Regions from separate parts of the Streptomyces sp. NPDC058000 genome, predicted to be linked through region 2. Evidence: riboswitches for the same ligand, from Rfam matches in the RefSeq annotation. Region 2 holds a riboswitch; each other region holds the start of a gene.

Region 1 (7,174 bases), on a different contig from region 2:
TGGTCGGGCGGAGTCTGCCGATGATCGCGCGGCCGTCGAGGTCGACGCCGGTGAGGTCGGAGGGGCCGAGCCGGTCGTAGGGGACGCCGCTGGGCGTGACGAGGATCAGGTCCTTGACGCGGACCGAGACGTTGCCGGAGGTGCCGACGACGAGGCCGTCGGCGGCGGTCCGGCGGGCGGTGGCGACGAGCTCACTCCAGGCGTCGGCGAGGTGGTCGGGGTGGTCCTTCATGCTGTCCTCCGGTGCGACGCTGCGGGACGTGCGGAAACACACGAGGGCGCTGCACGACACCGTACGAGCAGGCCGGGGCACTGTACGCCCTGATACCAACTGTCCGGTATCCGCCATATGGGGGTAACTGGCAGCCTCAGGGCGATTGGCCGGGGATCGACCATCTTGCGCCGATCATCCATTAACGTCGAGTGAACTACACCCCTCACATGTCATCACCCAGGGGGACCCATGACCTGTGACCGCTCCACCCCCCGGACCAGGCTGGCGACCGCGATAGCGGTGGCGTCACTGGCCGGCACCGCACTCGCCGAACACCCTTCCCGGGCCGTCGCGGACAGCCGACCCCTCGGGCACGACGTCTCCTCGTACCAGAAGCAGATCGACTGGCGGGCGGCCCGCGCGAAGGGCGCGCGATTCGTCTACGTCAAGGCCACCCAGTCGGACAGCTACCGCAATCCGTACTTCTCCGCGCAGTACAACGGCTCCCGGGCGGCCGGACTGCTGCACGGCGCCTACCACTTCGCCGTGCCCAGCGCGTCGTCGGGCACCCGGCAGGCCCGGTACTTCCTCCGGCACGGCGGCCACTGGAAGGCGGACGGCTGGACGCTGCCGCCCGCCCTCGACATCGAGCACAGCCCGTACGACGCCCGGCAGCCGTGCTTCGGGCTGGATCGGACGGCGCTGGTCCATTGGATACGGGCGTTCAGCGACGAGGTGCGGCGCAGTACCGGCCGGCGGCCGGTGATCTACACCACCGCCCGCTGGTGGGACCGCTGCACGGGCGGCAGCCGGGCCTTCGGCGCGACCCATCCGCTATGGCTGGCGGACTACTCGGGCGCGGCGCGGCTGCCCGGCGGCTGGTCGTACCCGACCATTCGGCAGTACGCCTCGCACGGGCCGCTGCCCGGAGATCAGGACCGCTGGAACGGGACCCTGGCCCAGCTCAGGAAATTTGCCGACGGATGAGGAGGAAGTGACAGCAGGGGCGCCTCCGCGTGAACACTGCGGGGGTGTCACCGCGGCGCCCGGCCGAGTTCACTTTCCGTTCACCCGTCGTCCGTACGGTCCCCACGACACTGACCATCGAGCGGATTGCCTGGGTGAATGGAACACATCACGCTTCTCATCGGGATCGTGATCGTCACGGCCTTGGTGTTCGACTTTACGAACGGCTTCCACGACACGGCCAACGCAATGGCCACCACCATCTCCACCGGCGCCCTGCGACCCAAGGCCGCGGTGGCGATGTCGGCGGGACTCAATCTCGTCGGGGCGTTCCTCTCCGTCGAGGTGGCCAAGACCATCTCCGGCGGCATCATCGACGAGAGTGCCGGCATCAGACCTGAAGTGATCTTCGCCGGTCTGGTCGGCGCCATCATCTGGAACCTCCTGACCTGGCTCGCCGGCCTTCCCTCCAGCTCCTCGCACGCCCTCTTCGGTGGTCTGATCGGCGCGACGCTGGTGTCCGTCGGCACCGGCGGCGTGCACGGCCAGGCCGTTGTGATGAAGGTCCTGATCCCGGCGGTGGCCGCGCCGTTCGTCGCGGGGCTCGCCGCGATGGCGGCGACCCGGCTCACCTACCGGCTGACCCGCGGCCGCGCCGAGGCCGACACCGCCAAGGGCTACCGCGCCGGGCAGATCGCCTCGGCGGCACTGGTCTCACTGGCCCACGGCACCAACGACGCACAGAAGACGATGGGCGTGATCACCCTCGCGCTGATCACCGGCGGGGTCATCGCCCCGCACTCCGACCCGCCGATGTGGGTGATCGCCTCCGCGGGCCTGGCCATCGCGCTCGGCACCTACCTGGGCGGCTGGCGGATCATCCGCACCATGGGCAAGGGCATCACCGACATCCGGCCGCCGCAGGGCTTCGCCGCCCAGACCGGCGCCGCGGCCACCATCCTGGCCTCCTCCCACCTCGGCTTCGCGCTCTCCACCACCCAGGTCTGCTCCGGCTCCGTGATGGGCTCCGGACTGGGCCGCAAGGGCGGCGTGGTGCGCTGGTCCACGGCCGGGCGGATGGTCGTGGCCTGGGGGCTCACCCTGCCGGCCGCCGGTCTGGTCTCCGCGGGCGCCGCGTTCCTCGCCGACCAGGGCACCTGGGGCGTGACCGCGGTCGCCGTCCTCGCACTGGCCGTCTGCGGCGGCATCTGGGCCGCCTCCCGGCGCAAGCCGATCGACCACACCAACGTCAACGAGGGTCCGGCGGCGGAGCCGGCCGGTGTCGTCACCGCGGCGCTGAAGACCGTCTCCCCTCCCCCGGCGGGCCCGATCGCCCCGGCGACCCCCGCCCCGGCAACCACCGAAGCGCCGGACGCCGCGGCGGCTCCCAACCAGCCCAACGCACCTGTCGTTCCCACCCAACCCATCCCAGCCGTTGCCCCCGCCCAACCCGCGTCAGCCACCTCCTGACGCCGACCGCCCTGACCTAAGGACTACGCAATGCACATCGACTGGGCAGCTCTCGGCCAGGTCTTCGGCGTCAGCCTCGTGGTGACGGTGGGGATCGTGGGCCTGTTCACCGTCGGGATCGCGGGGACCTCCCGCAAGCCGGCCGTGGACGGCGACGCGGGGGCCACGACGGCACCGGGCGCGGGGGCGCGCGCCGGGGCACTGGCGGCCTTCGCACTCTGCGCGGCCGCGGTGGCGTACGGGATCTACCTGATCGTCGCCGCCTGAGACCGACGCCGGCCCGGCCGGCAACGGGTGGGGCGTCCGGCGGGCGCGGCAGCAGCCGCGGCCCCCGGGCGCCCCGTCCGCGTTCTCGGGGCCTCGCGTCCGTGCGCCGGGGCGCCCTGTGGTGTTGGCCACAGGGTCGGCGGCGGGGCTGCATCGCAGGTCAAGGGCGAGTTGACGGACCCTCGCGGGCGTGGTGGACTGCCGGGGCCAATCGGCGACAGCAGAGGAAGTCCGGTGCGAATCCGGCGCGGTCCCGCCACTGTCACCGGGGAGTGCTCCTCCAGCGAGGGCCACGGCCCGTACGCACTCCGTACGGGCGGGAAGGCCGGGGGAGGCACCGATCCGGGAGCCAGGAGACTCTGGTCGCCGTCACGTCGAGCCAGGGCGAGGACCCTGAGTGAGGACAAACCACCATGCCTGGCTGCCCGTCGAGAGCTCCACTGCCCGCTGCCGCAGGGCCCCTTCGAGGGTGCACGGCGGCCTGATCCGATGCGCGGCGAACACGCGGGATATGCGTGCGGCGCGGCCCTCGGCTTCCTCGGTGACCTGATCGCGGCGGATCCACGGCGCGGCCATCCGGTGGCCGCGTTCGGCCGGGCCGCAGCCGCCGTCGAACGCCGACTGTGGCGCGACCACCGCGGCCACGGGGCGGCCCACACCGTGCTGTGCGCCGGCGGTGCGGCCGCCGGTGCCGCACTGCTGGAGCGCGCCGTACGGCACCACCCGGGCGCCCGGGCCGCGTTGACCGCGGCGACGGTGTGGGCGGTGCTGGGCGGCACGTCGCTCGGCCGGGAGGCACGGGCCGTCGGCGGTGCGCTGGCGGCGGGCGACCTGGACGCGGCCCGGGCGCGGCTGCCGCACCTGTGCGGGCGCGATCCGCAGGCGCTGGACGGGCCGCAGATGGCCCGGGCGGTGGTCGAGTCGGTCGCCGAGAACACCTCGGACGCGGTGGTCGGCGCCCTGGTGTGGGGCGCCGTCGGCGGAGTGCCCGGTCTGGTGGCGTTCCGGGCGGTGAACACCCTGGACGCGATGGTCGGTCACAAGTCGCCGCGCTACCGGCGGTTCGGCTGGGCCGCGGCCCGCCTCGACGACGTCGCCGGCTGGCCCGGCTCCCGACTGACCGCGGCACTGACCGTACTGGCGGGCCCGGACCGGCGCGGCGCGCTGCGGGCCTGGCGAGCGGACGGCGGGGCACACCCGAGCCCCAACGCGGGCCCGGTGGAGGCGTCGTTCGCGGGTGCCCTGGGCATCCGCCTGGGCGGCACCCTGGCGTACGGCGGGCGGGTGGAACACCGGCCCGTACTCAACGGCGGCGGGCGGCCGCCCGAGGTGCCCGACATCGAGCGGGCGGCACGGCTGTCCCGGCGGGTGAGCCTGCTGGCGCTGGGCGTCACGGTGGCGGGTCGGTTCGCGGCGGGCGCGGTACGGCGCCGCATCAAGGGAAGGGTGACCCGGTGAACGGGCGGAGGAAGACGGCCGGCGGGGCCGTGGGCGGCGGGCTGCTGGTGGCCGGGACGACGTCCGATGCGGGCAAGAGCGTGGTGACCGCCGGCATCTGTCGCTGGCTGGTGCGGCAGGGCGTCTCGGTGGCGCCGTTCAAGGCGCAGAACATGTCGCTGAATTCGTTCGTGACCCGGGAGGGCGCGGAGATCGGCCGGGCGCAGGCGATGCAGGCGGCCGCGGCCCGGGTGGAGCCGACCGCGCTGATGAACCCGGTGCTGCTCAAGCCCGGCAGCGACCGCAGCAGCCAGGTGGTGCTGCTGGGGAAGCCGGTGGGCGAGCTGAGTGCCCGTGGCTACCACGCGGGCCGGCAGGAGCAGTTGCTGGGCACGGTGACCGACTGCCTGGCGGAGCTGCGGCGCACCCACGACGCGGTGATCTGCGAGGGCGCCGGCAGCCCGGCCGAGATCAACCTGCGGCGGACCGACATCGTCAACATGGGCATCGCCCGGGCCGCGCGGATCCCGGTCGTGGTGGTCGGCGACATCGACCGCGGCGGCGTCTTCGCCTCGTTCTTCGGGACCACCGCGCTGCTGTCCGAGGAGGACCAGTCGCTGGTCGCCGGCTACCTCGTCAACAAGTTCCGCGGCGATGTGACGCTGCTGGAGCCGGGGTTGGAGATGCTGCGCGGGATCACCGGGCGGCGCACCTACGGTGTCCTGCCGTACGCGCACGGGCTGGGCATCGACGAGGAGGACGGGCTGAGTGTGTCGCTGCGCGGGGCGGTCCGCGAGTCGGTGGTGGCGCCGCCGGCCGGCGAGGACGTGCTGCGGGTCGCGGTGTGCGCGGTGCCGCTGATGTCCAACTTCACCGACGTGGACGCGCTGGCGGCCGAACCGGGCGTGGTGGTGCGGTTCGTGGACCGGCCCGAAGAGCTGGCCGACGCGGACCTGGTGGTGCTGCCGGGGACCCGCGGCACGGTCCGCGCGCTGGCGTGGCTGCGCGAGCGCGGACTGGCGGACGCGGTGGTCCGGCGGGCCGCGGAGGGCCGCCCGGTGCTGGGCATCTGCGGTGGCTTCCAGATGCTCGGCGAGCACATCGAGGACGAGGTCGAGTCGCGGGCGGGCGCGGTCGAGGGGCTGGGACTGCTGCCGGTCCGGGTCCGGTTCGCGGTGGAGAAGACCCTCACCCGGCCGTCCGGTCGGGCGCTGGGCGAGCCGGTGGAGGGGTACGAGATCCACCACGGCGTGGCCCAAGTGGCCGGCGGCGAGACGTTCTTCTCCGATGACCGGGGCAACGGCCTGGACGGCTGCCGGGTCGGCGCCGTGTGGGGCACGCACTGGCACGGCTCCCTGGAGAGCGACGGTTTCCGGCGGGCGTTCCTGCGGGAGGTGGCCCGGGCGGCCGGTCGCCGTTTCGTACCGGCGCCGGACACCCGCTTCGGGGCGCTGCGCGAGGAGCAGTTGGACCGGCTGGGCGATCTGATCGAGGAGCACGCGGACACCAAGGCGCTGCTGCGACTGATCGAGGAAGGGGTGCCGGAGGGGTTGCCGTTCATTCCTCCGGGGGCGCCATGAGGGCGGATGCAGGGGACACGACAGGAGCCGGCCGGCGACGTGAAGGACGACAGGGCATGACAACGACTCAGAACCCGACCCGGCAGTACCCGTTCACGGCGGTCGTCGGCATGGCCGACATGCGGCTGGGACTCCTGCTGAACGCGATCTCGCCCGCCATCGGCGGGGTGCTCGTCCGGGGTGAGAAGGGCACCGCGAAGTCGACGATGGTGCGCGGACTGGCGGAGTTGATGCCGGTCGTGGACGTCGTCGACGGCTGCCGGTTCTCCTGTGCACCGGCCGCGCCCGACCCCGGCTGTCCCGACGGGCCGCACGGCACGGTGGACGCCGGGCAGCGGCCGACGCGGATGGTCGAACTGCCGGTGGGGGCGTCCGAGGACCGGCTGGTCGGCGCGCTGGACATCGAACGGGCCCTGTCCGAGGGCGTGAAGGCGTTCGAACCGGGCCTGCTGGCCGATGCGCACCGGGGCGTCCTGTACGTGGACGAGGTCAATCTGCTCCATGACCACCTGGTGGACCTCCTGTTGGACGCCGCCGCCATGGGCGCCTCCTACGTGGAGCGCGAGGGCGTCTCCGTGCGCCACGCCGCCCGTTTCCTGCTCGTCGGGACGATGAACCCCGAAGAGGGCGAGCTGCGGCCGCAGTTGCTGGACCGGTTCGGGCTGACCGTGGAGGTCGCGGCGTCCCGGGATCCGGAGCAGCGGGTCGAGGTGGTCCGGCGCCGGCTGGCGTACGACGACGATCCGGCGGGCTTCGCGGCGCGCTGGGGGGACGAGGAGCGGCAGCTGCGGGAACGGATCGGGCTGGCGCGGGAGTTGCTGCCGTCGGTGCGGCTCGGCGACGCGGCGCTGCGGCAGATCGCGGCGACCTGCGCGGCGTTCGAGGTGGACGGGATGCGGGCGGACATCGTGATGGCCCGCACGGCGACCGCGCTGGCGGCGTGGGCGGGGCGGACCGAGGTGCAGCCGGAGGACGTCCGGCAGGCGGCGCTGCTGGCGCTGCCGCACCGGCGGCGGCGCAATCCGTTCGACGCGCCGGGGCTCGACGAGGACAAGCTCGACCAGGTGCTGGAGGAGTCCGCCGGCACGGACGGCGACGACGACCCGGAGCCGGAGGGGCCGGACGGGGGTCCGGACGGCCCTGGCGGGGGTCCGGACGGGGGGCCCGGCGGGCTGCCGCCGCAGGACGGCGGGGACCGGGAGCAGCCGGCGGACGCCCCGCACCCGGACGTGCCGCGGCA
Region 2 (7,174 bases):
GTACGGGCCGTAGTGGTCCGCGTGTTGGGCGCGCCGGAGGCCGCGTTCTGGCGGGTGGACGTGCCACCGCTCTCGGCGACCGAGCTCAGCGGCCGGTCCGGGCGCTGGAACCTGCGGCTCGGACGGGCCCTCGGCTCCTCGGAGGACGAAGCCGGTCACTGACGCCGGCGGTCGGCAGTCAACGGTCGGCGGTTGTCCGCCCGACTGTTTCTCTGCCTGCCTGTTGCCCGTCTGCCCGGGGAACGCCAGAGGGCCCCCGGACGGTGCCGAAGGGCCCTCTCGGTGTGGAGGCGTCACTGCGGGGCGGGAACCGCCTGTCCGGACGTCGCCGTCACGGACCCGGGGTGCAGCAGTCGCTCGGCCAGTTCGCCGAAGACCAGGCCGAAGCCGCCCCACAGGACGGTCTGGATGGCCAGCGCGGAGAGCCGGAACCGCCACAGCAGGGTCGCCGGGAAGTCCTTCGGCACCTCGTTGATGACCGGCAGGAAGGCGTACGCCAGACCGATCACGACGGCGAAGGCGGCTACCGCGACCACGGTCGCCCACCAGGTGCCCAGGCTGGGGGCGAGTCGCTTGCCCAGGAGGGTGGCGGCGATCGCGAGGAGGACGCTCAGCAGCATCATCAGGAAGTACAGGGAGGTGCGCTCGCCGATGGTGTCGGGGTCGCCGACCGACGGCGGGTTGGCCGGGTACTTCAGGAACGGCACGACATACACGGCGAGCAGCGCACAGCCGGACAGCAGCAGTGCGGTGGCGCGCGGGCCGATGCGCCCGACGCGGCCGAGTGCGAAGCAGTAGGCGAGCGCGGCGATGCCGCCGAAGGCCACGCCGTAGACCAGCACGCCGGTGGCGAGGCCGGCGGTGGACTGGAGGGAGCGCGAGACGACCTCCATCTCGTGCTCATGGGAGTGGGCGGCCTCGAAGCCGATCGCGCTGTTGACGCCGGGTTCGCCGAGGAAGTAGGCGACGACGAGGGCGAGCACGCCGGCGGCCAGGCCGGCGAGCATGCCCCGTACCAGGAGGTTTCTTACCGTTGCGGAGTTCATGGGTGTGCGGCGTCCCTCGCGTCAGTGGCAGGGAAAGCCGAGCAGGTGGCGGGCGTCGTGCACCCACTCGTGGACGTCCGTGCCGTTGAACACGGAGGTGGCGCCCTGTTCGGCGCCGACGAAGTACAGCAGGACGAGCATCAGGATGCCGAAGAAGACCGCCCAGGGAGCTATCGCCTTCAGCGGCAGCGTGGCGGGTACGGCGGGGGTGGTGGCGGTCGGCAGGGCGACGTGCTGCGCCATGGCAGGGCCTCCTCTGGGAGTTCGCGTCCCATCTCGGTGGTGCACAGGACGACGGCTGCGGGTCTGACTCACGAACGCTCCCGGCGCGCGGGGGCGAGACGTTCACAGTGGCGCGACCGTGCCGGATTCCCACCGGCTTCCGCTCAACCGTCGTCGATACCGAAGAGACCGTACCGCGTGTCAGGGGCATGGCCAAGCTCCTTGGCCTTGGCCTTGCCGACCGCGCGGGTCAGCCGCTGGGAGCCGCCGATGCCGGGGATGACGCCCAGTTCGATCTCCGGCTGGCCGAAGACGGCGGTGTCGGCGGCGAGGAGTACGTCGCAGAGCATGGCCAGTTCGCAGCCGCCGCCGAGGGCGTACCCGGCGACCGTGGGCCTTCGCCCGCAAAATACAGTTGGACGTCCTAGTAAATCCACCCCCGGCCGCACTTCGAGATCCCTCCCGACGCGAACGGCCGCCCCGGGCCCGCCTCTTGGCGCCCCTTACGCAGACGCGGACCCCGCACCGGCCGGCCGACGCCGTGTCCGCATATTCACCATGCGTGAGCGCGGCGTCCGAATAGCGGGCGTTCACACCGTTCACGCAACGTGTCGCCGCAGACTCGTGGACTCAATGATCGTCTCAAGTAATGGACAGGCACGCCCATGACTCGGAGTATCACCCGGTCACCCCAGGACTCCCCGCGGGCCGTGCAGGATGCTGCGCCCCCGTTGTCCCACGGCCTCAAACAGCGACACCTTTCGATGATCGCGCTCGGCGGGGTCATCGGCGCGGGACTCTTCGTGGGCTCCGGTGTCGGCATCGCCGCGGCCGGGCCGGCCATCGTCCTCCTCTTCGCGGCCACCGGCGCACTGGTCATGTTGATCATGCGGATGCTCGGTGAGATGTCCGCGGCCCGGCCCTCCACCGGCTCGTTCTCGGTGCACTCCGAGGAGGAACTCGGCTCCTGGGCAGGCACCACCTCGGGCTGGATGTACTGGCTGATGCTCTGCGCCGGTGTGGCCGCCGAGGCGACCGCGGCCGGCGCCATCATGCACACCTGGGCACCGTTCCTCCCCGCCTACGGCTGGGTGGCGGTCTTCATGGTGTTCTTCTGCGCCAGCAACCTGACCGCGGTCAAGAACTTCGGCGAGTTCGAGTTCTGGTTCGCCACCATCAAGGTCACCGTGATCGTCGCCTTCCTGGTGCTGGGTGTGCTCGGCATCCTCGGTGTCTTCGGCAACGCACCCGGTACGAGCCACCTCACCGGCCACGGCGGCTTCTTCCCGACCGGCGCCGCCGGACTCGCCGCCGGACTGCTGACCACCATCTCCGGTTTCGCCGGTCTGGAGACCGTCACCATCGCGGCGGCGGAGTCCGACCAGCCGAGCCGCAACGTGGTCCGCGCGGTCCGTACCGCCGTCTGGCGCATCGCGGTCTTCTACATCGGCTCCATGGCCGTGGTGGTCACCCTGGTGCCGTGGAACGACCCGAAGGTCGCCACGGACGGCCCGTACGTCACCGTGCTCGACCGGCTGGGCATCCCGGCGGCCGGCACGATCATGCAGATCGTGGTGCTGGTGGCGCTGCTCTCCGCGATGAACGCCAACATCTACGGCTCGTCCCGCATGGCGTACTCCCTCGTCACCCGGGGCCAGGGTCCGCGGTTCCTGAGCAAGGTCACCAACGGCGTGCCGGCAGCGGCGGTGGTGGCGTCCTGCATGTTCGGCTTCGCCGCCGTGATCGCCGGCATCGTCTGGCCGACCACGGTGTTCGCCTGGCTGCTGAACATCGCCGGCTGCTCGGTGCTGGTCGTCTGGACCATCGTCTGCCTGACCCAGCTGAGGATGCGCCGCCGCCTGGAGCGCGAGACGCCCGAACTGCTGTTGGTGCGGATGTGGGGCTTCCCGTATCTGACGTGGGTGGCGTTGGCGGCCATCCTCGGTGTCTTCGCCGTGATGGCCACCTCCTCGGACGGCCGTCACCAACTCGCCGGCACCGCCGTCGTAGTGGCGGCACTGATCGCCGCGGACCGCCTCAAGCAGCGGCGCGACCGGCGGACCGCCGGCGCCGCTCAGCCGTAGTCGCCGGCGCGGCAGGCACGCACAGTGGCCCGCCCGTGGGAGGAATCCCGCGGGCGGGCCACTGTGCGTGGGGACGGGAACGGATGGCTTCCCAACGCCTGTCCCGGGCCAGACAGGCAGACCACGCCCGTACGACGGCACTGCGCGCCGCGCCGCACGGCTCAACCAATGGTCAGACCGAAGATCACCAGGAACGTCACCCAGCACAGCACCACCAGCACGGCGCCCGTCACATCGGTGCGGAGTGACTGCGCCCGGCCAGGCATGAGCCAGAAGGCGAGGAGCCTGTTGAGCAACGGCAACAGCAGCCACGTCAGGATGGAGACGCTCAGCACGTTCGACAGGAACAGGCTGAGATATCCCGGCATCCCGAGAGCGTCGAAGTAGGAACCCACGGTGAGGTCCAGGACCTTGACGGTGGGATAGAGGGCCAGCAGCACGGACATGGCCTGCTTCCAGTTGGGTGGTGCGCCCTCTTCCGAACTCGTGTCGAAGCGGAACCAACTGCCGAACGCCGACCCGACCTTGCGCACGTCGTAGGAGACGAAGAAGGCACGGCCCTCGTCCAGGAGTTTTTCGCGTGCCGGGGATTCGAGCCAGGCATCGAGGTGTTGGCGGTTGTCGAATCGGAAAACCGCTACCCATTTGCCCTGGACGTCCTTCACCGGGCGGAACAACTCCGACCCCATGAATCCGGGAAAGGCCCGCTGGGCCGCCAGCACCTTGTCCTGCCAGCGCACGAAATCCTGCTCCTGGTCGGGCCGTACTTCGTGGGCGATCACCGCCGTCACGGAGTCGTGTACCGGGGTGCCGCCGACGAGGACTTCCTGGGTGGGAGGCTCCTCGAACAGGTCACTGCCCTGCTGGATCAGTTCGCGGCGGGCGTCGGAATCCAGCCAGGCCGACAACTGGTCGAGGTGCGAGAAACGGAAGACGACGACCCACTCGTTTTCTCCGGCGGAATCCTCTCCGGCGGAATCCGGCGGATACAGCTCCGTACCCTCGAATCCGGCGAACCCCCGCACGGTCTCGCTCGTCCGATCCTGCCAGCGCCGGTAGTCGTCTTCGCGACCCACCCGGACCTTCTGCGAGATCACGACGGTCGCGACGTCGTTGCGGGAGCCACGGCTTGCACGGGAACTCACCCTTACTAGACTAATCCACAAAAGGACATATGGTACAAACTTCCACCTTCGAATTGTTGAATTGTCGAGGTATCGCTCGATGCGGAGGATTCTTGTGACGTGAAGGTTCTTTTGACGTGAAGCAGGGGACGTGAAAGCGGCCCCTGCCGGACAAGGGTCATCCGCCCATCAAGGTTCAAGCGCGACGCTCTGCTCGGAGGCACCGATCATGGGGCACAGAGAATTCATGGCCGAGGCGGTCGCGTTGGCCGTCGAGTCCGTCGAGAAGGGCTGGGGCGGCCCGTTCGGCGCGGTGATCACCCGCGACGACCAGATCATCGCGCGGGGCCAGAACCGCGTACTGCTGACGGCGGACCCGACGGCGCACGGCGAGGTGGAAGCCATCCGGAAGGCGGTGCAATTCCTCAATCCCGAGGCCCCCACGGTCTCCGAGGAACACCAGAACGAGTACACGCTGGAGTTGGTGCCCCGCCCGGAGGGATCCCCGGACGGCCTACCCGAGCGTGCGCGCATGCTCCAGGGCTGCTCGATCTACACCAGCGGCGCCCCCTGCCCGATGTGTATGAGCGCCATCTACTGGTCGCGGATCGACGCCGTTTACTACAGCTGTGACTGGAAGGCCACCGAGGCGATCGGGTTCAGCGACGCCTTCCAGTACGAGGACTTCCGGAAGCCCCCGAGCGAGCGGAGCATCACCATCGCGCAGATGTATCCCGAGTTGGGCACCCACGCCTACCAGGCATGGGCGGACAAGCCGAACCGCCACCCGTACTGACGGTCTTCCCTCCGTACGCCCGGGAGCACCGGATGGACCTCAACACCATCACCGCGGTCGTGACGTCACCCACCCGCGCGGCCCAGGCAACCTGGAAACCGGGCGATGCCTGGCTCGCCGGCGGCACCTGGCTGCTCTCCGCACCCCAGCCGCGGCTCCGCCGCCTCATCGACCTGCGGGGTTTCGGCTGGCAGCCGTTCCGGGTCGACGCACACGGGTTGGAGATCGCGGCCACCTGCACGCTGTCCCAACTCTCCGACATCCCCACGCCGGTGGAGTGGACCGCGGCCCCGCTGATCGGTCAGTGCCGGCAGGCGCTGCTGGGGTCGTTCAAGGTCTGGAACGAGGCCACCGTCGGCGGCAACCTGTGCCTGGCGCTGCCCGCGGGCCCGATGATCGCGCTCGCCGCGTCCCTCGACGGCAGCTGCACCATCTGGCGGCCCGACGGCGGAGCGCGGCAGGTCGCCGCGGTCGACTTCGTCACCGGTCCGCAGCGCAACGTGCTGGCACCCGGCGAGCTGCTGCGCTCGGTCACGCTGCCGGCCTCCGCACTGCGTTGCCGTACCGCCTTCCGTTGGATCTCGCTGACCCCGAACGGCCGTTCCGCGGCGCTGCTCATCGGCAGGCGGGACCCCCGGGACGGTTCGTTCGTGCTGACCGTGACCGCCTCCACCGTCCGCCCGGTCCGCCTGGCGTTCCACGGACTGCCCGGGGCGGCGGAACTCCTCGCCATGCTGGAACGGGCCGTCCCGCCGAAGCTCTACCACGACGACGTGCACGGAGCCCCCGCCTGGCGGCGGCTCATGACCGTCCGGTTCGCCGAGGAGATCCGGTCCGCGTTGGCGTCGTCACAACAGGAGGAGGGACGGCGATGAGGACCGAGGTCAACGGCCGGATCTTCACCGGGGAGCCGCGCCCCGGGCAGTGCCTGCGCACCTATTTGCGGGACCTCGGCTGGTTCGGCGTGAAGCAGGGCTGCGATGCCGGGGACTGCGGTGCGTGCACCGTGCACGTCGACGGGCAGCCGGTGCACAGCTGCCTGTTTCCGGCGTTCCGCGCGGCCGACCGCCGGGTGACCACGGTCGAAGGGCTCGTCGGCGACGCCGGGTTGCATCCGGTGCAGCGGGACTTCCTGGCGGCGCAGGGTTTCCAGTGCGGCTTCTGCACGGCGGGGTTGATCATGACGGTGGCCGCGCTCGACGCCGAGCAACGGCAGGACCTCCCCGAGTCGTTGAAGGGGAACCTGTGTCGGTGCACCGGTTACCGTGCGATCGAGGACGCCGTCCAAGGGATCGTACGGGTCGAGGAGGCTCCGGAGGGGCAGCCGCTCGGGCGGAACCTGCCGGCGCCCGCCGGCCCGCAGGTGGTGACCGGCACGGCCCGCTACACCCTCGACGTCCAGGTCGAGGGCCTGCTGCACATGAAGCTGTTGCGCTCGCCGCACGCCCACGCCCGGATCACGGCGATCGACACCAGCGCCGCCCGTGCCGTCCCCGGGGTGCGGGCCGTGTTCACCCACGAGGACGCACCGTCCCGGCCGTACTCGACGGGGCGGCACGAGGACCCCACCCTCGACCCCGCCGACACGCTGCTCTTCGACAACGTCGTCCGCTTCGCCGGGCAGCGGGTCGCGGCAGTGGTGGCCGACAGTGTGGCCGCCGCGGAGGAGGGCTGCCGCAGGCTGGCCGTCAGCTACGACGTGCTGCCGGACGTGTTCGACCCCGAGGTGGCGATGACGCCCGGCTCCCCCGTGCTGCACGGCGACAAGGGGCCCGCGCAGCACCTCGCGGACGCCGACCGCAACATCGCCGCCGAGGTGCACGGGGACATCGGCGACGTCGAGGCGGCCTTCGCGACGGCCGACGTCATCCACGAGGACACCTACGTCAGCCACCGCATCCA
Region 3 (7,174 bases), on a different contig from region 2:
GGGCTGCTGCCCGGAGCCGTGAACAGACCGGATTCCGGGGGGATTTCATGAACCGACACGTCCGCTTCGTGGGGGCCGTGGCACTGGCCGGGGCCGGGGCACTGGCCCTCGGCGCGTGCAGCCTGCGGGTCGGCGAGACCTTCTCCGACGACGCCACGGTGGCACAGCAGATCACGGCGGTGCGGGTGGACACCTCCGACGGCGGCGTGACGGTGCGCGGCGGCAAGGGCGGCAGCACGGTCAGCGTGCACCGCAAGGTCACCTACCGGGGCGACCGACCGCAGGGGCCGACGCATCGGGTCGAGGGGGGCATCCTGGTGCTCGGCGGCTGCGGCAACGACCACTGCTCGGTGACGTACACGGTCGACCTGCCCGGCACGGTCCCGGTGACCGGTGGCACCTCCAACGGCGCGATCAACCTGTCCAAGGTGGCCGCGGTGCGGGTGACCACCAGCAACGGGGAGATCGACCTGGACGGGGTGTCCGGAGCGGTGGACGTCCGGAGCGAGGACGGCGCGATCACCGGGAAGGGCCTGGCGGGCACCGGCATCAAGGCCGAGACCTCCGACGGCGAGATCACGCTCACCGCGGCCAAGCCGCAGAACATCCGGGCGAAGACGTCCAACGGCGCGGTCTCGGTCACCGTGCCGGACGACCGGTACCAGGTGTCAGCGGAGACCTCCAACGGCGCGAAGCGGATCGAGGTCCGCAACGATCCGTCGGGGCGCTACCGGCTCGATCTGACCACCAGCAACGGGGAGATCCACGCCGGGACGGCCGGCGGCTGAGCCCACCGGGCCGCCGTCCTCGGGGGAACTACCACGTCGGAAAGATGCCGGACCGCCGGGCCGGCGGCTGCTGGACTGAGGGCATCGCAACGGGTCGCTCCTCAGAACGGACACCATGACGACCACCGGCAGCACCAGGACCACCACCCCCCGAAACCCGCACCGCACGACGGCCCCACGGGACTCCGGGCCCGGGGCACCCCCGGCCCCGACGGGCCGTACGCCGCTCAAGGGCCGGCTCGCCGTGCTCGCCGTGACCCTGGGCATCTTCGCCATCGTCACCACCGAGATCCTGCCGATCGGTCTGCTGACGCGGATCGGGGCCGACTTCGGCGTCTCCGACGGCACCGCGGGGCTGATGATGACGCTCCCCGGATTCCTCGCCGCATGCGCCGCGCCGACGGTGACGATGGCCACCGCCCGGATCGACCGGCGGCTGATGCTCTGTGCCTTCGTCGCCCTGCTGGCGTTGGCGAACTTCCTCGCCGCGGCCGCACCGACCTACTGGCTGGTGCTGCTGTCCCGGGTCCTGGTCGGCATCGTCATCGGCGGGTTCTGGTCGATCGGGGCCGGGCTCGCCGAGCGGCTGGTACCGGCGGAGTCGGTCGGCCGGGCCACCGCGGTGATCTTCTCCGCGGTACCGCTGGGCTCGGTGTTCGGGGTGCCCGCCGGGACCTTCCTCGGCGATCTGGCCGGCTGGCGGACCGCCTGTGCCGCGGTCGGGGCGCTGACGGTGGGGGTGTTGGTGCTGACCGCGCTGGTGATCCCGCCATTGCCCGCGGTCCGCGCCACCAGCCCGACGCTGCTGCGCGGCATGCTGCGCGGGGTGCACACCCGGTTCGCGCTGCTGATGACGTTCCTGATCGTGCTGGCCCACTTCGGCGCGTACACCTATGTGACGCCGTTCCTGGAACGGACCACGCATCTCGCGACCGCCGGGACGATCACGCTGTTCCTGCTGGTCTACGGCGTCGCCGGGGTGGTGGGGAACTTCGCCGGCGGTGCCATGGTGGCGCGGCGTCCGCGCACCGTCTTCGGAACCGCGGCCGGGCTGCTGGCCCTGGCCACGCTGCTGCTGCCGGTCGTCGGCCGCGGACCGGTCGGCGCGCTGGCGCTGCTGGTGGTCTGGGGCGTCGCGTACGGCGCGGTGCCGGTCGCCTCACAGACCTGGTTCGCCAAGGCGGCACCCGAGGCGCCCGAGGCGGCCTCGGTGCTGTTCACCGCGTCGTTCCAGGCCACGTTCTCGCTCGGCGCGCTGGCCGGCGGGATGGTGGTGGACCGGACGTCCCCCTCGGTGGTGATGACGCTGGCCGGGGCGACCGCGGTCCTGGTGGCCCTGGCCGCGTGGCTGCACTTCGCCAAACGGCTTTCCTGGCCGCAGGGTTGAGGGAGCGGCGTTCGGTCGGCGGAGGGAGGCCGAGGCGGTGTTTCACGTGAAACACCGCCCCTCGTCACGCCCCTCCGGGCCGTCAGTCCTCGCCCTCCAGCTCGCCCTCGGTCTCCAGGAAGGCGTCCCGCAGCGCCGCCAGCGTCTCCGCGTCCGGCTTCTCCCACATACCGCGGGACTCCGCCTCCAGGAGGCGCTCGGCGATGCCGTGCAGCGCCCAGGGGTTGGCTTCCTGGAGGAACGCGCGGTTCTCCGGGTCCAGGACGTAGGTCTGGGCGAGCTTGTCGTACATCCAGTCGGCGACGACCCCGGTCGTGGCGTCGTAGCCGAACAAGTAGTCCACGGTGGCAGCGAGTTCGAAGGCGCCCTTGTAGCCGTGGCGGCGCATCGCCTCGATCCAGCGGGGGTTGACGACCCGGGCCCGGAAGACCCGGGAGGTCTCCTCCACCAGCGTCCTGGTGCGGACCGTCTCGGGGCGGGTCGAGTCGCCGATGTACGCCTCGGGGGCCTTACCCTTGAGCGCCTTGACGGTGGCGACCATGCCGCCGTGGTACTGGAAGTAGTCGTCGGAGTCGGCGATGTCGTGCTCGCGGGTGTCGGTGTTCTTGGCGGCCACCGCGATGCGCTTGTAGGCGGTCTCCATCTCCTCCCGGGCCGGGCGGCCCTCCAGCCCCCGCCCGTAGGCGTAGCCGCCCCAGACGGTGTAGACCTCGGCGAGGTCGGCGTCGGTGCGCCAGTCGCGGGAGTCGATGAGCTGGAGCAACCCCGCGCCGTACGTACCGGGACGGGAGCCGAAGATCCGGGTGGTGGCGCGGCGTTCGTCGCCGTGCGCGGCGAGGTCCGCCTGGGCGTGGGCCCGGACGAAGTTGCGGTCGGCGGGCTCGTCGAGACCGGCGGCGAGCCGCACCGCGTCGTCGAGCAGGCCGATGACGTGCGGGAACGCGTCGCGGAAGAAACCGCTGATGCGCAGGGTGACGTCGATCCGAGGACGGCCCAGCTCATCGAGCGCCACGGCCTCCAGGCCGGTCACCCGGCGCGAGGCGTCGTCCCACACGGGGCGGACGCCCAGCAGTGCCAGCGCCTCCGCCACGTCGTCGCCGGAGGTGCGCATCGCGCTGGTGCCCCACAGGGACAGGCCCACCGACTCCGGCCAGTCGCCGTTGTCGTCGCGGTAGCGGGTCAGCAGCGAGTCGGCGAGCGCCTGACCGGTCTCCCAGGCGAGCCGCGACGGGACGGCCTTGGGGTCGACGGAGTAGAAGTTGCGGCCGGTCGGCAGGACGTTGACCAGACCGCGCAGCGGTGAGCCGGACGGGCCGGCCGGGACGAACCCGCCGTTCAGGGCGTGCACCGCGTGGTCGACCTCGGCCGTGGTGCCGGCCAGCCGCGGGACGACCTCCCGGGCGGCGAAGTCGAGGATGTCGGCGACCGCGGTCGGGTGCCCCTCGGCGACCCGACGCACCGCTGTCGGGTCCCAGTCCGCGTCCTCCATCGCCTGGACGAGGCCGCGGGCGACCGCCTCGGCTTCGTCGGCTGCGGTCCGGGTCGCGGCCGACTCGTCCAGGCCGAGCGCCTCGCGCAGTCCGGGCAGCGCGGAGGTGCCGCCCCAGATCTGTCGGGCGCGCAGGATGGCCAGCACGAGGTTGACCCGGGCCGCGCCGACCGGTGCGGCGCCCAGCACGTGCAGGCCGTCGCGGATCTGCGCGTCCTTGACCTCGCAGAGCCAGCCGTCGACGTGGAGCAGGAAGTCGTCGAACCCGTCGTCGTCCGGGCGTGCGTCCAGGCCCAGGTCGTGGTCGAGCTTGGCGGCCTGGATCAGGGTCCAGATCTGCGCGCGGATGGCGGGCAGCTTGGCCGGGTCCATCGAGGAGATCGCCGCGTACTCGTCGAGCAGCTGCTCAAGGCGGGCGATGTCGCCGTAGGAGTCGGCGCGGGCCATCGGCGGGACGAGGTGGTCGACGAGGGTGGCGTGCACCCGACGCTTGGCCTGGGTGCCCTCGCCCGGGTCGTTGACCAGGAACGGGTAGACGAGCGGGAGGTCGCCGAGCGCCGCGTCCGGACCGCAGGCGGCGGAGAGGCCGGCGTTCTTGCCGGGCAGCCACTCCAGGTTGCCGTGCTTGCCCAGGTGGACCATGGCGTCGGCGCCGAAGCCGCCGTCGACGGTGGAGGCGGCGATCCAGCGGTAGGCCGCCAAGTAGTGGTGGGAGGGCGGCAGATCGGGGTCGTGGTAGATCGCGATCGGGTTCTCGCCGAAGCCGCGCGGCGGCTGGATGAGGATCAGCAGGTTGCCGCGGCGCAGGGCGGCCAGCACGATGTCGCCCTCGGGGTTCCGGCTGCGGTCGAGGAACATCTCGCCGGGCGGCGGGCCCCAGTGCTCCTCGACGGACTCCCGCAGCTGCTGCGGCAGCGTGGCGTACCAGCGGCGGTAGTCGGCGGCCGGGATGCGGACCGGGTTGCGGGCCAACTGCTCCTCGGTCAGCCACTCCTGGTCGTGGCCACCGGCCTCGATGAGGGCGTAGATCAGCTCGTCGCCGTCGCCGGACGCGAGGCCCGGCACGGGCTCCGTCCCGAAGTCGTAGCCCTCGGCCTGGAGGCGGCGCAGCAGCGCGACGGCGCTCGCCGGGGTGTCCAGGCCGACCGCGTTGCCGATCCGGGAGTGCTTGGTGGGGTAGGCGGACAGCACCAGCGCCAGTCGCTTCTCGGCGGCCGGGATGTGCCGCAGCCGGGCGTGCCGGACGGCGATCCCGGCGACCCGGGCGGCGCGTTCGGCGTCGGCGACGTACACCGGCAGACCGTCCTCGTCGATCTCCTTGAACGAGAACGGCACGGTGATCAGCCGCCCGTCGAACTCGGGCACGGCGATCTGCGAGGCGGCGTCGAGCGGGGAGAGTCCCTCGTCGCTCTCCTCCCAGGCGGCCCGCGACCCGGTCAGGCAGAGCGCCTGGAGGATCGGCACGTCCAGGCCGGCCAGCGCACCCGCGTCCCAGGACTCGTCGTCGCCGCCCGCGGACGCCTCGGCGGGCTTGGTGCCGCCCGCGGCCAGCACGGTGGTGACGATGGCGTCGGCGGTGCGCAGTTCCTCGATCAGCTCCGGCTCGGGGGCCCGCAGCGAGGCGACGAACAGCGGCAGCGGACGGCCGCCGGCCCGCTCGACCTGGTCGCACAGGTCATGGATGAAGCCGGTGTTGCCGCTCATGTGGTGGGCGCGGTAGTAGAGCACGGCCACCGTCGGGCCGGTCACCTCCCGCGCTGTGCGCTCCAGCGGGCCCCAGGACGGGGCGGCCGCGGGCGGCTCGAAGCCGTGGCCGGTGAGCAGGACGGTGTCGCTGAGGAAGCAGGCCAGCTGGGAGAGGTTGGCCGGGCCGCCGTGCGCGAGGTAGGCGTGCGCCTCGGCCGCGATGCCGACGGGGACCGTGGACGCCTCCATGAGCTGGGCGTCGGGGGCCTGTTCACCGGTGAGCACGACGACCGGCCGGTGCTGGTCCGCGGCCAACAGCACGTCCAGACCGTCCTGCCAGGCGCGGAGACCGCCGAGCAGGCGGACGACGACCAGGTCGGTGCCCTCCAGGAGCCCGGGGAGTTCGGCGACGTCGAGACGGGAGGGGTTGGCGAGCCGGTACGGCACGGGGCCGCTGGCCGCGCGGGCGCTGAGCAGGTCGGTGTCGGAGGTCGACAGCAGCAGGATCACGGCGCAGCCTTCCTCGGGGTATCCGCGCCCCGGGTGGTCGTATGGACGGCGGGAGTTCCTGGCTCACCCGGCGGTGGCCGGGTTCACAGTGGCGGGACCGCGCCGGATTCTCACCGGGCTTCCTCCCTTGGCGCCGTCGCTGGCGTCCGGCGGGTCAGCCGACCCACCGACCTGCATAGTAAGGGCTGCGGCCGGGCCGCGGGAGCCCGCCTCCGGAGCTGCCGTTCACCACCCCTCGCCCCGGTTCCGGGCGCCACCGACGTAGGTATGCTCGCCGCCATGCCGCCCTCCCCCTCACCACGCCCCGACAGGGCCGAACCGCCCGTGCGGGACCGCGGTGACGCCTGCCCGGGAGCGCTGCGGCTGCACTCCGCCGCCGACGGGCAGCTGGCCCGAGTGCGGTTGCCCGCAGGGGACTTGACGGTGCGCCAGGCCGGCGCGTTGGCGGACGCCGCGGAGCGCCTCGGCGACGGCCACCTCTCGCTGACCTCCCGCGGCAACGTCGAACTCCGCGGTCTGCCCGACGACTGCGGCCGGCACCTCGCCGACCTCCTCACCGACGCCGGGCTGCTGCCGTCCGTACGCCACGAGCGGATCCGCAACGTGCTGGCCTCGCCGCTGGCCGGACTGGACCGACACACCCCCTCCGACGTGCGGTTGTGGGCCCGGAGCCTGGACGCGCTGCTGTGCGCGAGCGCATCGGCGACGGCGCTCTCGGGCCGCTTCCTGTTCGTCCTCGACGACGGCCGGGGCGATGTGGCGGGCCTGGGCGGCGATGTGACCTTGCTCGCAGAATCCGGCCGGAAGGCCCCGGCGGACACCGCATACCCGCCGGGGGCCGCGTCCGGGTACGGGGCGCTGCTCCGGGTCGGCGACGACCGGGCGGCGCTGCGGATCGCGGCGGACGACGTCCCGCGGGCGGCGCTGACCGCCGCCGAGGTCTTCCTGGCCGCCGCCGCGGAGTGCGGCAGCGGTGCCTGGCGGGTCCGCGAACTCCCCGCCGCTCGGCCGCTGACCGCCCAGGAGGTGCAGCGTGCGCTGCGGGCCGCGGGCATCGCCGCGGAATCCGCGGAGTACACGGAATACACAGACGCGGTCGGCCCGCAGCCGGCCGTGCCGTACGCCGACGCCACCGCCCCCGGTCCGGTCGAGGGGCCCGACGGCCGCCGCGCGCTGGCGGTCCTGGCGCCGCTCGGCCGGCTGACCGCGGCTCAGTGGCGGCTGCTGACCGGGATCGCCGCCGGCGACGGCTCCGGCGAACTGCGCCTCACGCCCTGGCGCGGCATCGTCGTCCCCGGCCTGTCCGCCGCGCCG

Evidence for each region. Region 2 has a riboswitch for cobalamin ahead of ACFVT2_RS18975 (CbtB-domain containing protein). Riboswitches for the same ligand answer to the same signal wherever they lie in the genome.
Region 1: another riboswitch for cobalamin. It lies ahead of ACFVT2_RS06410 (cobalamin biosynthesis protein); the one in region 2 lies ahead of ACFVT2_RS18975 (CbtB-domain containing protein).
Region 3: another riboswitch for cobalamin. It lies ahead of cobN (cobaltochelatase subunit CobN); the one in region 2 lies ahead of ACFVT2_RS18975 (CbtB-domain containing protein).

Annotation. Positions count from the first base shown of each region.
Region 1 is NZ_JBHVQS010000004.1:58,349-65,522, forward strand. It holds gene ACFVT2_RS06390 (class II aldolase/adducin family protein) at 1-232, opposite strand, end outside; gene ACFVT2_RS06395 (GH25 family lysozyme) at 464-1,201, shown strand; gene ACFVT2_RS06400 (anion permease) at 1,340-2,650, shown strand; gene ACFVT2_RS06405 (hypothetical protein) at 2,681-2,917, shown strand; cobalamin riboswitch at 3,140-3,277, shown strand; gene ACFVT2_RS06410 (cobalamin biosynthesis protein) at 3,407-4,375, shown strand; gene ACFVT2_RS06415 (cobyric acid synthase) at 4,372-5,934, shown strand; gene ACFVT2_RS06420 (putative cobaltochelatase) at 5,991-7,174, shown strand, end outside.
Region 2 is NZ_JBHVQS010000017.1:75,046-82,219, reverse strand. It holds gene ACFVT2_RS18985 (histidine phosphatase family protein) at 1-162, shown strand, start outside; gene ACFVT2_RS18980 (CbtA family protein) at 294-1,046, opposite strand; gene ACFVT2_RS18975 (CbtB-domain containing protein) at 1,068-1,289, opposite strand; cobalamin riboswitch at 1,325-1,477, opposite strand; partial or broken gene ACFVT2_RS18970 (enoyl-CoA hydratase-related protein) at 1,484-1,657, opposite strand; gene ACFVT2_RS18965 (amino acid permease) at 1,934-3,352, shown strand; gene ACFVT2_RS18960 (antibiotic biosynthesis monooxygenase) at 3,514-4,497, opposite strand; gene ACFVT2_RS18955 (nucleoside deaminase) at 4,706-5,272, shown strand; gene ACFVT2_RS18950 (FAD binding domain-containing protein) at 5,305-6,147, shown strand; gene ACFVT2_RS18945 (molybdopterin-dependent oxidoreductase) at 6,144-7,174, shown strand, end outside.
Region 3 is NZ_JBHVQS010000001.1:559,066-566,239, reverse strand. It holds gene ACFVT2_RS02625 (DUF4097 domain-containing protein) at 48-788, shown strand; gene ACFVT2_RS02620 (MFS transporter) at 904-2,175, shown strand; gene cobN (cobaltochelatase subunit CobN) at 2,258-5,860, opposite strand; cobalamin riboswitch at 5,892-6,044, opposite strand; gene cobG (precorrin-3B synthase) at 6,128-7,174, shown strand, end outside.